DNA from 2 places in the Massilimicrobiota sp. mt181 genome. Region 1 is predicted to be linked to the other one. Evidence: a T-box and tRNA genes for the amino acid it is inferred to sense, from the RefSeq annotation. Region 1 holds a T-box; the other holds one or more tRNA genes.

Region 1 (8,571 bases):
TTTGTGAAGCTGTTGAACCACTTTCAATCGTCACAATGACTTCTTCATCTTTTGAAGAAACAGCAGAAATGCCATGATTATAAAAAATAATAATTCCTATAATACAGGCAATAATCACTCCGCCTATTATATAAATAATTTTTTTATTCTTCATAAAATATCCTCCATCTTCTACTTATTATAGGTTATTTTACAAGAATTATCAATATTCGCCATTTTTTTATCATTTTCATGAAAAAAAGAGCTTAATAAGCTCTTAAATTCCCCTTCCTTCAATCAGACAAACAGGTTCCCCAATCATATAACTGAAATGTGTTTCAAATAAAACACCTTTAGATTCTCCACGTTTAATTTCAAATGATTCAATAGATCCACCTTTTTGTGAAGCAACAACAACAAATCTATTATCAACAATAATCATTTGAACTGGTTTTTCATCTGTATCTGTGACATCTACTTTTGTCAGCATTCCTGATGGTATATCAACTTCAAAAGTTGTAACTGAATCATGACCACAGTTAGATACCAAAAGATAATCTCCACTATCATTCATAAGAATATCTCCACCTGTATTTGTTCCAACATATTCATCTGTTGGATATGTGACAATTTCCTGAATGAGAGTCATATGTCCATCCTGATAACGATACACATTGACCATACTTGTCAATTCATTTAAGACGTAAGCATATTGTCCATCAGGTGAAAAAATAATCTTCTTTGGCCCTGAACCAGGTTTTACATGGAATGATAATTCATCATTGCGTGATAATCTACCTTTTTCACCAATATCATAGAAAACAATCTCATCTGTTCCTAAGTCACAGACAACCATCCATTTTCCATCCGGTGTCTGATCAATAAAACAAGGATGTGCCTCGCTTTGACGTTTTGGATCAGGTCCATGACCAACATGTTTAATCGTTTGAACAACTTTGACAATCTTCTGTTTCAAAATTGGCACCACAACAACTTCACTGTTATAATAATCAACAGCATAAGCATATGAACGATCAGGATTCACATAGCACCAAACATAAGTCTTTCCATGATTTGTCACCTTTGCTGTGAGTCCAAACTGCAAGTCCATTGATGCATATTGCCATATTCCACCATCCGTTGGTCGTCCAGTCTTGTTTTTATAACAAACAAAAATATAACGTTCACGTTTAAAAATAGACGTTGGGTTTGCTAAAGACTTGTAAAATTTCTTTTTTAAGATTTCCCCATTATCAATATCTAAATGAAATACATATATTCCTCTTGTTAAATCATTCCCATTACTTCCTACAAAGATGGGTTTCACTCTTCTTCTCTTAAAAAATAAAAACGCCATTTTTATCCTCCTTAATAAAGAAAGGTAACTTTCGTTACCCTCCTGATGACAACAAATCTATTCGTTATTATCTTGAGAATCCATCTCTTCTTCATCATCTGCCATGAAGCTATTGAAAACTTCTTCAATCATATCCCATTCATCCGGTGTTTCAATAGGATATAAATGTCCTTCATCATCATAGATTGATGAATAAACCTGTGCATTCTCATCTTCAGCATCATAATATAAAACATATTTTTTGCCTGTATCTTCACTATCAAAAGTAAAAAGGACATCAAATTCTAACTCATTACCATCATCATCAATTACCTGTATTTTATTTACGTCCATGATTATCTCCTTTGACCATCTAAGTATCCCTGTAAGATCTGTACAGCTGCCATTTTATCAATGACTTTTTTTCTTTTTTTACGTGACACATCTGCAAAAATCAATTGATTCTGTGCCATGACAGTTGTCAATCTTTCATCAACTAATACCACTTCAACATCCATCATTTTTTCAAGTCTTTCTTTAAAAGCAATTGAAATCTGTGCTCTTTCACCTAAATCTCCATTCATATGCTTAGGTAACCCGAGCACAATTGTATGAATATGATGCTCTTTGACTATTTCCTGAATATGCTTGGCAGCACTTTTATAATTATTTTCTTCAAAACGATAGGTCTCAACACCATGGGCAATCATGCCAAGAGCATCACTCATTGCAATGCCACATGTTCTTGATCCTAAATCTAATCCTAATATTTTCTCCACTATTTTGACTCCAGATAAAATTTAACTAATTCTTCAATAATTTCATCACGATCAATCTGTTGAATAATTGAACGTGCACCTTTATGGCTTGAAATATAAGCAGGATCATTAGAAATCAGATATCCTGCAATTTGATGAACAGCATTATAACCTCTTTCATCCAAAGCATTAGCAACTGTCATTAAATGAGAATGGATAACTTCTCTTTTAATTTCTTCTGAATTAAATAGACGTGTTTGAGTAAAATCTTTTCCCATTTGTACTACCTCCCATCTATATAATCTATATTACACTAAATAGTCTCAAATTGCTAGTAAAAACTTAGAATTGCATTTTGATTTGTGCAATGGCCTCATCCATTTTTGTGATATCAGTACATCCACCTTGCGCAAAATCAGGTTTTCCACCGCCACGGCCAGATGTCACTTCATTAATTATCTTAATCATATCTCCAGCTTTATAACCATCTTTTACCATTGATTTTGTTAAGGCAACAAAGTAAGATACTTTATCTTCGTATTCATTCACCATCACAACAACACCATGTTCTAACTGATCACGAAGATCAAAAGCCATTTGTTTTGCTGAAGCAACATCCTTGCTTTCTTTCACATATAAGAATTGTACACCATGAATATCTAAAATATTCTTTGATTGTTCTTTTGCAGATAAAACGTTTAATTGTTCTAAATATTGATCTCTTTCTTTTTTGATTTCAGTTGTTTCATCCATAAAATGTTGAACTTTTTCAATCGTTTCATTTTTATTCTTAATTTTCAATAATTTTTGAACTTGATTTAAAGTGTCTTCATTTTTCTTGAAAACCTGATATGCCTGTTTAGATGTAACAGCTTCAATACGTCTAACACCTGAACCAACACTTTCTTCACTGACAATCTTAAAGATTCCAATTTCTAAACTATTATGAACATGGCATCCACCACATAATTCTTTTGAATAATCGCCAACACTGACAACACGGACTTCATCACCATATTTTTCATCAAATAAAGCCATTGCCCTTGACTTCATTGCTTCATCTTTGCTCATATATTGAATATCAACATCTAAACCATTAAAGATTTGTTCATTGACCTGATCTTCTACCTGAAGTAATTGTTCTTCAGTCACCTTTTGTGGATGTGTAAAGTCAAAACGTAATCTTAAATCGTCCACATAAGATCCTGCCTGAGAAACATGATCACCTAAAACATTTTTTAAAGCCTTCTGTAAAAGATGTGTTGCCGTATGATTATATGTGATAAAAGAACGCTTCTTCATATCAACATATAAAGTTAAGCTATCACCAACATGGACTGAACCTTTTTGAACTTCTACAGTATGCAAATGTTGTTGATGTGGTGCTTTGTTTACATATGTCACATTTAATACTGTTGTCTCATTAGACATTGTTCCAGTATCAGCACATTGTCCACCCATTTCTGCATAGAAAGTTGTCTGATCTAAAATAATTTCTCCTTTATCTGTAATTTCATCACATTTAACACCATCTTTAAAAACAGCGATAACCTTAGCCTGAATAGGTGTAGGATCATAAATAAATGTTGAAGGTTGATCAAAAGCCATTAAATCAGGTTTTTGTGAAGACATAGATTCCAAGTCTCCTCTGGCATTTCTAGCACGTTCCTGTTGTGCTTTCATTTCTGCCTTGAATCCTTCTTCATCAACTTCAAAACCAGATTCTTCAGCAATTTCTACAGTTAATTCTAATGGGAAACCATATGTATCATATAATTTAAAAGCATCTTGACCATTTAATAAATGATTTTGGCTTTTTTGTAACATCTGATTCAATAATTTTTCTCCATTTGATAATGTCTTATGGAAAGCTTCTTCTTCTTTTTTAACCAACCCACTGACATATTCCACTTTAGCAGGTAAATAGTCATAGAAATCTTTCATGATATCTGCAACAACACCAACAAGTTCATACATAAATGAGTGATCAATACCAATCTTTTTCCCATAACGTACAGCACGTCTTAAAATTCTTCTTAAAACATAACCTCGTCCTGCATTATCAAATAATGCACCATCACTTAATGCGAAAGTCACAGTACGGATATGGTCAGCAATTACACGATAAGCCATTTTATTTTCTGCATAAGGTACTTTTGCCAGTTTTTCAGTAGCATGAATAATTGGTAAAAACAAATCTGTATCAAAGTTTGTTTCCCCTTCCTGAATAATGCTGACAAGTCTTTCTAAGCCCATTCCAGTATCAATATTTTTTTGTGGTAATTCTTTATAATCCTTACGATCAATAGCAGGATTACAGTCATATTGTGAAAAGACAACATTCCATACTTCAATATAACGATCGTTTTCCATTTCATCAAAGAATAATTTTTCTCCTATTCCTTCTGGATCATATTTTTCTCCTCGGTCATAGAAAATTTCAGAATCCGGTCCTCCAGGTCCTTCACCAATTTCCCAGAAGTTATCATATGTTTTTAAAATATGACTAGGATCTACATGACAAACTTCTGTCCAAATACGATAAGCTTCTTCATCATCTGTATAAACACTGATATAAAGCTTATCTTTATCAAAGCCAATCCATTCTGGGCTTGTTAAAAACTCCCAGGCAAATGGAATTGCTTCTTCCTTAAAATAATCTCCTATAGAAAAATTTCCTAACATCTCAAAAAATGTATGATGTCTTGCTGTCTTTCCAACATTTTCAATATCGTTTGTACGAATAGATTTTTGGGCATTCGCAATACGATTACATGCAGGCTTTTCTGTTCCATCAAAGTATTTTTTTAAAGCGGCAACCCCAGCATTAATCCACAATAATGTTGGATCGTTATGGGGAATTAAAGATGCTCCAGGTTCAATCATATGTCCTTTAGATTTAAAGAAATCCAAAAACATCTGTCGTACCTGATTTCCAGTTAATTGTTTCATGATTTTTCCTCCTTTGAATAAAAAAAGTCATTCCTCAAAAGGAACGACTATTATCGCGGTACCATCCTTATTCATAATGAATACTCATTATGCTCTTTGATCGTTAACGCCGATTTACGTTGATGTTTGCATCACTCTTAGAAGGTAGCTTTCTTTATCATGACCCAGGAATTTTCACCAACCATTCCCTCTCTTGAGAAATCATTATAAATACTTTCCTTCTTCAACGATTTGACTTTGATATTATATCCAATTTATCATCAAAAATCAATATATCTTTTAGTAATTTATAGGTGATAAATCTTTTCATTTTCTTAAAAAATGATAAACTATTTTTAATGGAGGTATGACATATGAGTTTATTAAAAAAATTAGAGCTTGCTAATCAGTTTTCTCCCTCAGAAAAGAGTATTGCTGAATATATTTTGAATCACAGCGAAGAAGTACTTAATTTATCAAGTGTGGAACTTGCCAAAAAAACTTTTACATCACCCGCAACAATTGTGCGTTTATGCCAAAAGCTCAATTTTAAAGGTTATAATGATTTTAAAATCGAATTATCTGCAAATTTACAATATGTTCTTTCACATCAAAGTGATATCAATGCTAATTTTCCATTTCAAAAAAATACGAATCTTTCCCATATTGTGAATACTCTTATCGAATTATATAAAGAAAGTCTTGATGAAACAGTTCAATTATTAAATCAAGAAGATTTACGTCAATCTGTCATTTTATTAGATAATGCACAAATCATTGATATTTATGGAGTTTCTGGACCACTACGAATGGCAAGTGATTTCCAATATAAAATGTTTAGAATCGGTAAAGATGTAAGGATTGCTCCAATGATAAATGAGCAACTATTCCAAGCTGCACAATCCAATCATCATCATTGTGCCATTCTAGTCTCATATTCTGGTGAAACAGAAGAAGTCATTAAAGCTGCCCAAATACTTAAGATGAATCACGTTCCTATGATAGGTATAACATCAATTGGAAACAATCAACTTTCTTCATATTGCCACTATGTTCTCAATTTAGATAGTCGAGAACAAATCTATAATAAAATCTCAACACTGGGCTCTACCCTATCCATCCATTTTATATTTGATATTCTCTATACTGCTATTTTCGCTAGACATTATGACGAAGCCTTTAAAACCAAATATGATTCTGATCAATTAATAGATCATAGAAAAAAATCATAATTCTGTAATTTAACAATTAGAAAAGAAAGATAGTCAATTCTACCTTTCTTTTTATATTACTTCACTTTTTTTATGAACAACCATATACTAATTATTCCAAATATCATACTTATCAAAAACATCGTAAATATTGAACTTGTATCATATGTTTTAACAGAATCACCAGTTTGTATTGAAGATATATTTTTTTCATTTATAACTTCAACATCTTTATCATAAGTATCTTTCTTATCATTATTATAAGAATTGTTCTGATTTTCTTGAGTATCAATAATTGGTAAAGGTGTCTTTTGTATATATATTGTTTTTTCTACTAAATCTGTTTGATCATTCATATAATCAAACTCAATGATATACTCACGAGAATCTGTTTGATAAAAAGCATTGTTTTGACTTTCTTTGAGAATATATTTTATTTTTTCTTTAGCACTTCCATTTTCGTAGTTAAAAATATTATAATTTTGACTTATTGCTTGTCCTTCATTATTTGTTTTTAATATTTCTAGTCTATTTCCATTCACATCACTAATAGTATATTCAATATTTGATAATGGTTTTTGACTATCTTTATCTACAACATTCAAAATTATTTTCCCCATAGATTGTTTATTTTTTATTATCAGACTCTCGCCTTTCATATAATCTTCTGCAGATATTTTTAAATCTTTAACTTTTACATATCCTTTTGCTGCTGATAACTGATGAATAACATATGTTTTCATTGGATTAAGGCCATTTATAATATGCGGTTCTTTTTGCGTTTTCCATTGACTTATAACTTTCCCTGTTTCATCCAGCAATTCGAATTCTGAACCCAAAATATATTCATTAGTTATTTCATCAATATGTTCAATTTGAATTTGGGCTTGTTGCACTTGAGTGTCAGTATCTATTGTTGTTAAAAAGACAATCCCACCACTAGGTAAATTAATATTAATTCCTTTAGAAAAATTAATATTATTATGTATTTCTTTAACAACTGGATAACCTAAATCATCAACTTTTCTATCATCCTCGAAATAACGATATTCATAAATTTTTTGTTGTTGTTCAGAATTATCCTTTAATGTAATTTCTTTAGCAATATTTGAATTATTCACAATCATATATGTCATTTGTCCATCTTCAGTTTTCATTCCTACCGCTCTTAATCCATCCAAATTATCAGACCATGAAGCATTTATAATGGAACAATGACGTGGAAATAGATGTGTCATAAGTGACCAAGTATAAAAATGTGGTCTTATATTTTCCTCCTCTGGTTGATTATACACTCGTCCTGCAATTGAATTCCAAAAGCCCCACTGCTTAAGTGAACGAATATCTGTAGATGGAAAACCATTATCTTGATCATGCATAGCATCATCCATGTCCCATATTGCTACACCAGAAAATCCTCCTCGCATAACTTGAGCAACTGCATCTGCCATGATAACTCCATAACTAAATTCTTTAACATAAGGTTGCGAATCACCATCTGTTTTTCCAGTAACCATACCTATTTCTGTCATATAAAAATCTTTTCCGGTTACAACACTTCTTTGCTCTTTAACTGTTTTTTCTATATCACCATTCGTTATTTCATCAATTGTTGGATACATATGAACATCATATAATCCAATTTTCTGATTCAATAATGTATCATCCTCTAAATTTTTTAACCAAGTATAATTTTCGTCCCATACTGTATCTGGTCCAACGATTTTTACTTGATCTAAAATATCAATTTTCTCAAACTCATCATATAAATAATGAATTCCTGCTGACCATTTATCATAGTCTTGACAATACGACCATTCAGTATTAGCTTCATTAACATAATTAAAATATTTAATACAAGTATATTCTTTTTCATTAATAAGATAATCCATTAATCCAGAAATCATCTTTGCCCATAAGGGACTATCTACAGTCACTCCTGTAAAATCACCTTTAAATCTGTCTGGTGCCTCCCATTCTCCTAATATAACCTCTATATTTCTACTTTCTAAATAATCTAGTTCTTTAATTAACGCTTTCATATCATCGTTTTCAAAATTATATATTGGATTTCCATTTTTATCTATTCCCTCACAATAAGTAGTCGCATAAATCATACATCTTATAAAAGATGGATTCAAATAATCTACACGTTCACATACTAGATTCCACTCATCTTCGGTAAGGGGATGTACTTGATATGGGTCCCACTGTACTCCTAAGCCTTTAAAATCATTAGTAACAATATCATTCACATCAAAATTGACTTCACCGTCTTGTTTTTCATCTATAGTGCTATCTCCAGTTTTTGTAATTATAATATTATCAATATATATTTTTTGTATAATTTCATCAC
Region 2 (8,571 bases), on a different contig from region 1:
TATCTATGATACAACAAATAATCAATATCAATTTCCAATTTTAGATCCTGATTTTTCATATCAGCAAACAGACTATCAAAAAAATCTCTATCCTTTTTTTAAACAACTTGACATTCCTTTGGATGTTCATTTTCTTACAGGAATATATATCGATTATTATATTGACCCCTACTCTATCGAAGAATATCCCCAACTCTATTTTCATGTATCCAGACATCTTGTCAAAAAAGTAGAAGACTTTTTGGATTTTGGTCATGCACATTTGTATTATGAAAGATCAAACTTCTTTTTTCTCGTTATGTTTAACATCGCAGAAGAACAAATTGAGGAAGCATTTATCAAACTTCATTTATATTTAAAAGATAAGAAATTTGAATATCTTCATCAACAATGTTCTTTTTTTATAAAATGTGGCATTTATGTTTCAACCATTAACATTCATCCCTATAAACTCTTTGATCTTTCTAAAGAGCAATGTCAACAAATTCTTTCAAAGGAGAAAACATTTATATCCGTTCATAATTTGAAACTTCTGCGTTAATGCTTTTCAAAATGATGATATAAAGTGACAATCCATTTTTTAAGTTGAAAAATGACAAAGATAGAACTTAAACAAAGTGGAATAACAAAAATAAGTGATTTTGTAAAGAATGAATAAATCCCAAAGAAATCATGCATAATCATCAAGATCAAATAAAAGACAACCGCAAACAGACTCGTTACAGTAACTCTTAAACGACTCCATGGCATACATACAATATAAACCACTAAAAAACTGATAAAACCGGCAACTAAATAATAGTATGTAGATAAAAGTTTGGAATCAAAATGGAAGTAGCTACCAATCCAAGTAATCAATAACATATAAATAATCATTGTGAGAGCACATGGTAAAGCTGTAGACATCACATGTTTAAAGAAACCTTGTGATGATAATGTAGAAGCACGCTCTAATGTTAAAAGGAAACTTGGTAGTCCAATCGCAAGACCACTGATGAGGCTTAACTGTAAAGGTGTAAATGGATAACTGAATCTTAGAGCAGCAAAAATCAAACAAAGAGCAGTCGAATAAATCGTTTTTGTTAGATAAAGAGAGCTGACTCTTTCAATATCTGCAATAATAGCTCTCCCCTCATTGACGATATCGACCATGGATGCAAACGAAGAATCCAATAAAACAATATGTGCTGCCTGTTTAGCCGCATCACTACCTGCCGCCATAGCAATCCCACAATCAGCATCCTTCAATGCCAAAACATCATTCACACCATCACCAACCATCCCTACAACATGTTGATTGGCTTGTAAAGCTTTGATAATACGTTGTTTTTGTTCTGGCTTTACACGCCCAAAAACACGATAGTGAGAGACAATCTTTTCAAGTTCCATGTCATCATCAGGAAAAGTGGATGCATCAATATATAGATCACCATTTTTTAATCCTGCCAATTGGGCAACACGTGAAACAGTCATTGGATTATCCCCAGATAATATGCGTATATCAACATGGGCATTTTCAAAAAAACGAAGCGTTTCTTTAGCCTCAGGGCGAATACAATCATAAATCACAATGAGAGCCATCGCTTTGACATGGCCTATTTGAGATGTATGAGAATCAAGACAATCTGTCTCACCCAACAACAAGACACGATAGCCTTCTTTCGCATAGGACTCAGCCATTTCCAACGTTTGAGAATCATCAGATACGAGAAATTCTGGTGCTCCTAAAACGTAGTGCCCTTTTCCCTGAATATGCAAAGCTCTCATTTTACGCTGCGAAGAAAATGGAATACGTTCCAAAACTTCAATATGCTCAGACTTTAAAAAATAATCTTGTAAAGCCAGCTGTGTCGCATTCACATCATCAAATTCATGTGCCATTGCTCCCATAATCGTTTCAATGTCATGAAAAGAAGAAGAATGAAGTGGCAAAACACGATCTACCTTAAGTTCCCCTGTTGTAATGGTTCCTGTCTTATCAAGACATAAAACATCCACTCTTGCCAGGGCTTCAATAGCTTCCATTTCCTGAATCAAAGCATTTTTTCTTGCCAGTTTACCAACACCAATAATAAAAGACAAACTTGTTAGCAAAACCAGCCCTTCAGGAATCATCCCCACAACGCCTGCAACAGTTTTCACAATCGCGCTTGCCTGATCATTAGGAAAAGCAGTTAACTGAGAAAAATAAAGAACAATTCCTACCGGAATAATCACAACACTTAAAATCTTGATAACTTTTTCAATAGAATTTTTCATTTCCGAAGAAGCATTATTTTTATTTTTAGCTTTGCGTACAAGATTTGTTGAATAGTTATCATTACCAACTCTGATAACTTTCGCATAAGCACTTCCTGCCACAACGAAACTTCCAGAAAGTAATTCATCATTTTTCATCTTCTTTACTGGCTCTGATTCACCCGTTAACATAGATTCATTAACTTCCATACCCTGTGATTTTAAAACAATACAGTCACTACCAATTTGATTTCCTGCCTCTAAAAAAACAACATCATCAAGAACGAGTTCTTCTATAGGAATAGTTTGGATTTGTTGATTTCTAATGACTTTTATTGTTTTCACAGTGACTAATGTTAACTGATCAATAATTTTCTTAACTTTAAATTCCTGATATATACCTATAAAAGCATTAATAATAACGACAACCATAAAAGTGAGATTAGTCCATCTCCCTGTCGATATAATAATAGCTGCTAAAAAAACATTTAAACAGTTGAAATATGTCAAAGTATGTTCCAAAACAATTTGCTTCTTTGTTTTAGAAATATTATCATGAGAAATATTAACATGTCCCTGTTGAATACGTGATTCAACTTGCTGATCAGTTAATCCCATATGTCTTATATCTTCCATTATATCACCTGCTTGTATCTTAATAAAACTTTATGGAATTTATGTGAAAGTCCATAAGAATATCATAGCACAATTTTTTTTACAAAAAAACAAAAAAAACCTCATAAGAGGTTATCAACAATATGGTGGACCCTGAAGGACTCGAACCTTCGACCGATCGGTTATGAGCCGATAGCTCTAACCAACTGAGCTAAGGGTCCAAAATAAAAAGTGGTATTCACCACTCATTGACTCAATGGTAGCGGGGAAGGGATTCGAACCCCCGACCCACCGGGTATGAACCGATTGCTCTAGCCAACTGAGCTACCCCGCCATGTAGTGAATCGTTTAAAAAATGGTGGTTCCGGCCGGAATCGAACCAGCGACACGAGGATTTTCAGTCCTCTGCTCTACCGACTGAGCTACGGAACCAAAATAAATGGCGGTCTGGACGGGGCTCGAACCCGCGACCTCCGCCGTGACAGGGCGGCATTCTAACCAACTGAACTACCAGACCATTTGGTTGCGGGAGAAGGATTTGAACCAACGACCTTCGGGTTATGAGCCCGACGAGCTACCAGACTGCTCCATCCCGCGATATGAAATTTAATAAATGGCGGAGGTTGAGGGATTCGAACCCCCGCGGGACTTTCATCCCCTGTCGGTTTTCAAGACCGATCCCTTCAGCCGGACTTGGGTAAACCTCCGCAACATAATGGTGGAGCTTAGCGGGATCGAACCGCTGACCTCCTGCGTGCAAAGCAGGCGCTCTCCCAGCTGAGCTAAAGCCCCATTAAATGGTCGGGAAGACAGGATTCGAACCTGCGACCCCCTGGTCCCAAACCAGGTGCACTACCAAGCTGTGCTACTTCCCGTTTGATATTTGATTGGCGCGCTAGGCAGGAATCGAACCCACAACCTCTTGATCCGTAGTCAAGCACTCTATCCAGTTGAGCTACTAGCGCCTCTTAACAGTGCCATTCAATAATATCACATTTTTTTATCAATTGCAACACTTTTTTTAATTTTTTTATTTGGTGCCCAGGGCCGGAGTCGAACCGGCACGGATTTTAAGGTCCGCAGGATTTTAAGTCCTGTGCGTCTACCAATTTCGCCACCTGGGCAACAATGGAGGTTCCAGCCGGACTCGAACCGACGATGACAGAGTTGCAGTCTGTAGCCTTACCAACTTGGCTATGGAACCATTTCCCTTAACTCGTTGCTCAAATAGTATATAATATTTTCCACATTTATGCAATACCTTTTTTTGTTTTTTTTACATTTCAAAATGTTTCTCAAAAGAATAATGAAAGAGATTTTTTATAAAGTTTTCAATCTCTTTCATTACGTATGTACAAATATTGTTGATTTTAAGACTATTTTTCCAATTTCTCGCGACGCTTTGATGATTTCAAAAACATCTCTCTTAAAGCTTTTTCATCTTTTTGATAAATTGCTTTTTTTAATTGATCGAACTCTTTTTCAAAGCGTGCCATTGATGATAATAAGTATTCCTGGTTATTAAAAAACAATTCTATCCATAAATCCGCATTAATATTGGCAATACGAGTCAGGTCACGAAAAGAATCACCAATATACTTTCCGGTCTCATATTTTTCATCATCACTATTGATTAGTGCCACAGCCAATGTATGTGGTAATTGAGAAGTAAATGAAATAATTTCATCATGAGCATAAGGACTCATAATTTTGACACTTTTAAATCCTAATTCAGCAACAAATTGACACATAAAATCAATTGATTTCTGATGGTTTTTTTCATGTTGTATGACAATATAATTTGCATTATGAAACACTTTTTCACTTGCATACAAATATCCTTTTTTTTCTCTTCCTGCCATTGGATGACCACTAATATATTCAACATCTTGATCGATAATTTCTAAAGCTTTTGCTAAAAAATACGATTTAATCCCCACGACATCACTCACAATACTTCCTTTTTTAAAAGTATGTTGAGAGATAAAATCAAGCACTTGTGATGGATATAAACAAATAATTGTGAGATCACTTTTTTCAATAATTTCATGTCCATCCTGATATCCTTCAATAATACAACCTTCTTCTTTGGCCATATCTAAAGTCTGTTGATTGCAATCAACACCATAAACATCATAACCTTTACCTTTAAGTGCTTTAACAAAACTTCCACCTATAACACCTAATCCTACAACTGTAATAATCATATCAGCATTGATCCTTAAAAGAAAACTTTAATGTCCCTTTTTCCCTTCTGCCAACATTTTGAGTTTATAATCCAATAATTTTTGTGTTAAATCCACATAATATAAATGAGGATATTCTAAACGGAAGATTTCATCCCATAAGAATTGTTTTTGTTGTGCTGAATAAGCACAAATTTCATCTAATGTATAATGTGGATAAACATTCTTTCCTTCATCAAAAACTAAAGTCTGTAGTGGATGGACTTCATATGTACCAGCATAAAGCGTCTTATGTTTCCATGCATCTAATTGATGATAAATTGTCAAATCCTGATTTTCATCTAAAACCTCATCATGGAAAGCAATAATATCCGCAATAGCTTTATTTGTTTCTTTTTCAATTAAACGATATACCTTTTTATAACCAGGGTTTGTAATCTTTTCTCTATTTTCAGAAATTTTAATTTTAGGAATAATTTCTCCATTTTTTTCTATTGCAGCAAGTTTATAAACACCACCAAAAACTGGAGAAGATTTTGATACAATCATATTTTCTCCAACTCCAAAAGAATCTATTTGTGCACCCTGTTCCAATACAGAACGTATCAAATATTCATCCAAGGAATTAGAAACTGTAATCTGACAATCATGTAAACCAGCTACATCAAGCATCATTCTTGCTTTTTTCGTTAAATAAGCAATATCTCCACTGTCTAAACGAATTCCTTTTAATCGTTTCCCCATTGGCGCTAAAACTTCTTCAGCAATACGAATCGCATGAGGAACACCGCTCTTTAAAGTATCATATGTATCAACTAATAAAACACAGTTATCTGGATAAATTTGAGCATACGCTTTAAATGCTTCATATTCAGAATCAAATGATTGAACAAAAGAATGAGCCATTGTCCCTAAAACAGGCATATGAAAATCTTTTCCAGCAGAAACAGTAGCTGTCCCTGCAACACCACCAATATAAGCCGCTCTCGCTCCATAATGAGCACCATCATAACCTTGTGCTCGTCTTGCGCCAAACTCCATGACAGCTCTTCCTTTGGCTTCCTGAACAATACGTCGCGCCTTTGTCGCAATTAAAGACTGATGGTTAATAGTCACTAATAAAAATGTTTCTATAAGCTGAGCTTCAATGAGCTTTGCTTTCACTGTCACCAATGGTTCATATGGAAAAACTGGTGTTCCTTCTTTGACAGAATAAATTGTCCCAGTAAACTTGAAAGTTCTTAAATAATCAAAAAATTCTTCATCAAAAACATTTAAAGATCTTAAATACGCAATATCTCCTTCACTAAAATGCATATTTTCAATAGCCTCGATCAATTGCTGTAATCCAGCAAAAATAACGAAACCACCATTATCTGGATTTTTTCGATAAAACATATCAAAATAAACTATTTCATCTTTCTTACCCATCTTAAAATAATTATAAGACATTGTTAATTCATAAAAATCCATAATAAGAGTGATATTTCTTTCTTGACCAACATAATTTTTTTCCATTATCTATCCCCCTATCATTTTTCATTATCATATACCAATTTTCTTAAAAAATAAAGCCTTTCTTCTTTTTGAAACACGAAAAAAGTAGCCACAATCACTGTAACTACTCTTTATCCATTTTCAATCAAGAATTGTTTTTTGCTTGCTCAAAAGCTTTTTCAACTGCTTCTTTTAAGGCTTGAGAAGATCTGGTTGCTCCAGAAATGGTATCAACATCATATCGATTTTGTTCTTTCATATTTTCAATCATTTGTTCTAAAGCCACTCCTCCAATAGAAGGCGTTTCATTATGCTCTTTGATCACAATATCCTGAATCTGATCATCTTTAATAACTGTTTCTACCTGAAATTCTCCTCCATAACCCATAGCTGTTGTTTCATAAGTGCCATCTTTATATTGAGATTCTTTTGTTTCATCTGGTGCCTTTTGTGTACAACCACATAAAAGCGTTGCTATAAACAGGATGATTATTTTTTTCATCATTTCAAACCTCCTATTTATAGTTTTTGCTTAAAATCAAATCTTATGCAATTTTTTAAAAATATAAATCATAAGTTTCTCTTTGATAAGGTTGTGGCATTGGTGGTATTTTTTGGAAAACAATAGGAACCAGTAATTGTTGTTGAGGATGAATCAATAAATCATCACCTAACTGGTTCATTGCCTGAATCCAAGCCACTTCACTATTCAACGTTTTCGCAATACGATAAACATTATCACCTTTATGCACAGTATATAATACAATTTCTCCTACTCTTGGATTAATGACTCTTTCGTCATCATACATATATGGATTATACATGATTATCACTCCCAAAATAATTTATGAAAAAATGTTGATCATGTATAGGCAAAAAACAGTATTTTTTTATTTCGTTGCTAATTTATTCAAAGCATCTTTAGCTGCCTGTTGCTCTGCTCTTTTTTTACTTGTTCCTTTTCCAATACCCAAACACATATCATCCATCATAACAGCCACTTTAAATTCAGGTGCATTAGATGGCCCTGAAGTTTCTAAAAGTTCATATGTCACTGTTCGACGCTGATCAGCTTGAATTAACTCCTGAAGAGTTGTCTTATAATCCGTAATATCATCATAATCTAAATCATTGACATGTTTAAAAATCGTCTGCTGCAAGACTTTTAAGACTTCATCTTTGCCACAGTCTAAATATAAAGCACCAATGAAAGATTCAAAAATATTAGCCAAAACACTTTCTCTTTCTCTTCCACCACTTTTTTCTTCACCAACACCTAAATACAATAATTCTCCAAGCCCGAGTTCTTTAGAAAAACGCGCCAAAGATTCTTCGCGTACAAGCTTACTACGAAGTGTTGTTAAAGTTCCTTCAGGTGCATCCGGAAAAAGTTTAAATAAAAATTCTGAAACATATAACTGTAATACAGCATCTCCCATAAATTCTAAACGCTCATAATCTTTATGAACATAATGAGACTCATTAGCATAAGATGCATGCGTAAAAGCTTCTTTATAAATTGCAATATCATGAAAAGGAATATCTTCCTTTTGTAAAAAGTCTAATATTTTCATTTTTGATTTAATCCTTCCTTCATTTGAGAAACCACATCCATTTTGACCATACGATAAGCCAAATCCATCGCATTACAAAAAGCTTTCGCATCACTTGCTCCATGAGCTTTGACGACTGCCTTTTCAAATCCCATCATCAATGCTCCTCCAACAGATTTATAATCGAATTTTTCTTTCAGACTATAAAGAGATGATTTCGCAAACAAAGCTCCAATTTTTCCTTTCAATGAAGACATCATGGTTTCTTTAATCATCTTCATTAATGTTGAAGCCACACCCTCACAAGTCTTTAAAGCAATGTTTCCACTAAATCCATCTGTTACCACAACATCATAATCACCACTTAAAATATCACGACCTTCAACATTACCTACAAATTGTAAACGATCGCTTTGTTGTAATAATTGATATGTCTGCTGATGAACTTCATCACCTTTTTTAGATTCACTTCCAATATTAAG

The links. The T-box of region 1 lies ahead of alaS (alanine--tRNA ligase). A T-box ahead of a tRNA ligase gene usually reads a tRNA of that ligase, here a tRNA-Ala.
Region 2: it encodes a tRNA-Ala, which carries the amino acid that the T-box ahead of alaS (alanine--tRNA ligase) is inferred to sense. The anticodon was not compared.

Annotation. Positions count from the first base shown of each region.
Region 1 covers NZ_JBVAYN010000007.1:47,012-55,582, reverse strand. The annotation lists gene mltG (endolytic transglycosylase MltG) at 1-154, opposite strand, end outside; gene ACZYT4_RS05720 (lactonase family protein) at 257-1,336, opposite strand; gene ACZYT4_RS05715 (DUF1292 domain-containing protein) at 1,394-1,669, opposite strand; gene ruvX (Holliday junction resolvase RuvX) at 1,672-2,094, opposite strand; gene ACZYT4_RS05705 (IreB family regulatory phosphoprotein) at 2,094-2,351, opposite strand; gene alaS (alanine--tRNA ligase) at 2,416-5,025, opposite strand; T-box leader at 5,062-5,261, opposite strand; gene ACZYT4_RS05695 (MurR/RpiR family transcriptional regulator) at 5,379-6,236, shown strand; gene ACZYT4_RS05690 (carbohydrate binding domain-containing protein) at 6,293-8,571, opposite strand, start outside.
Region 2 covers NZ_JBVAYN010000003.1:119,444-128,014, forward strand. The annotation lists gene ACZYT4_RS02935 (hypothetical protein) at 1-541, shown strand, start outside; gene ACZYT4_RS02940 (HAD-IC family P-type ATPase) at 538-2,874, opposite strand; tRNA gene ACZYT4_RS02945 (tRNA-Ile) at 2,998-3,074, opposite strand; tRNA gene ACZYT4_RS02950 (tRNA-Met) at 3,111-3,187, opposite strand; tRNA gene ACZYT4_RS02955 (tRNA-Phe) at 3,210-3,285, opposite strand; tRNA gene ACZYT4_RS02960 (tRNA-Asp) at 3,294-3,370, opposite strand; tRNA gene ACZYT4_RS02965 (tRNA-Met) at 3,374-3,450, opposite strand; tRNA gene ACZYT4_RS02970 (tRNA-Ser) at 3,468-3,560, opposite strand; tRNA gene ACZYT4_RS02975 (tRNA-Ala) at 3,570-3,645, opposite strand; tRNA gene ACZYT4_RS02980 (tRNA-Pro) at 3,652-3,728, opposite strand; tRNA gene ACZYT4_RS02985 (tRNA-Arg) at 3,742-3,818, opposite strand; tRNA gene ACZYT4_RS02990 (tRNA-Leu) at 3,889-3,977, opposite strand; tRNA gene ACZYT4_RS02995 (tRNA-Cys) at 3,983-4,057, opposite strand; gene ACZYT4_RS03000 (prephenate dehydrogenase) at 4,230-5,060, opposite strand; gene ACZYT4_RS03005 (nicotinate phosphoribosyltransferase) at 5,088-6,557, opposite strand; gene ACZYT4_RS03010 (FMN-binding protein) at 6,682-7,041, opposite strand; gene ACZYT4_RS03015 (LysM peptidoglycan-binding domain-containing protein) at 7,094-7,360, opposite strand; gene rnc (ribonuclease III) at 7,427-8,110, opposite strand; gene plsX (phosphate acyltransferase PlsX) at 8,107-8,571, opposite strand, start outside.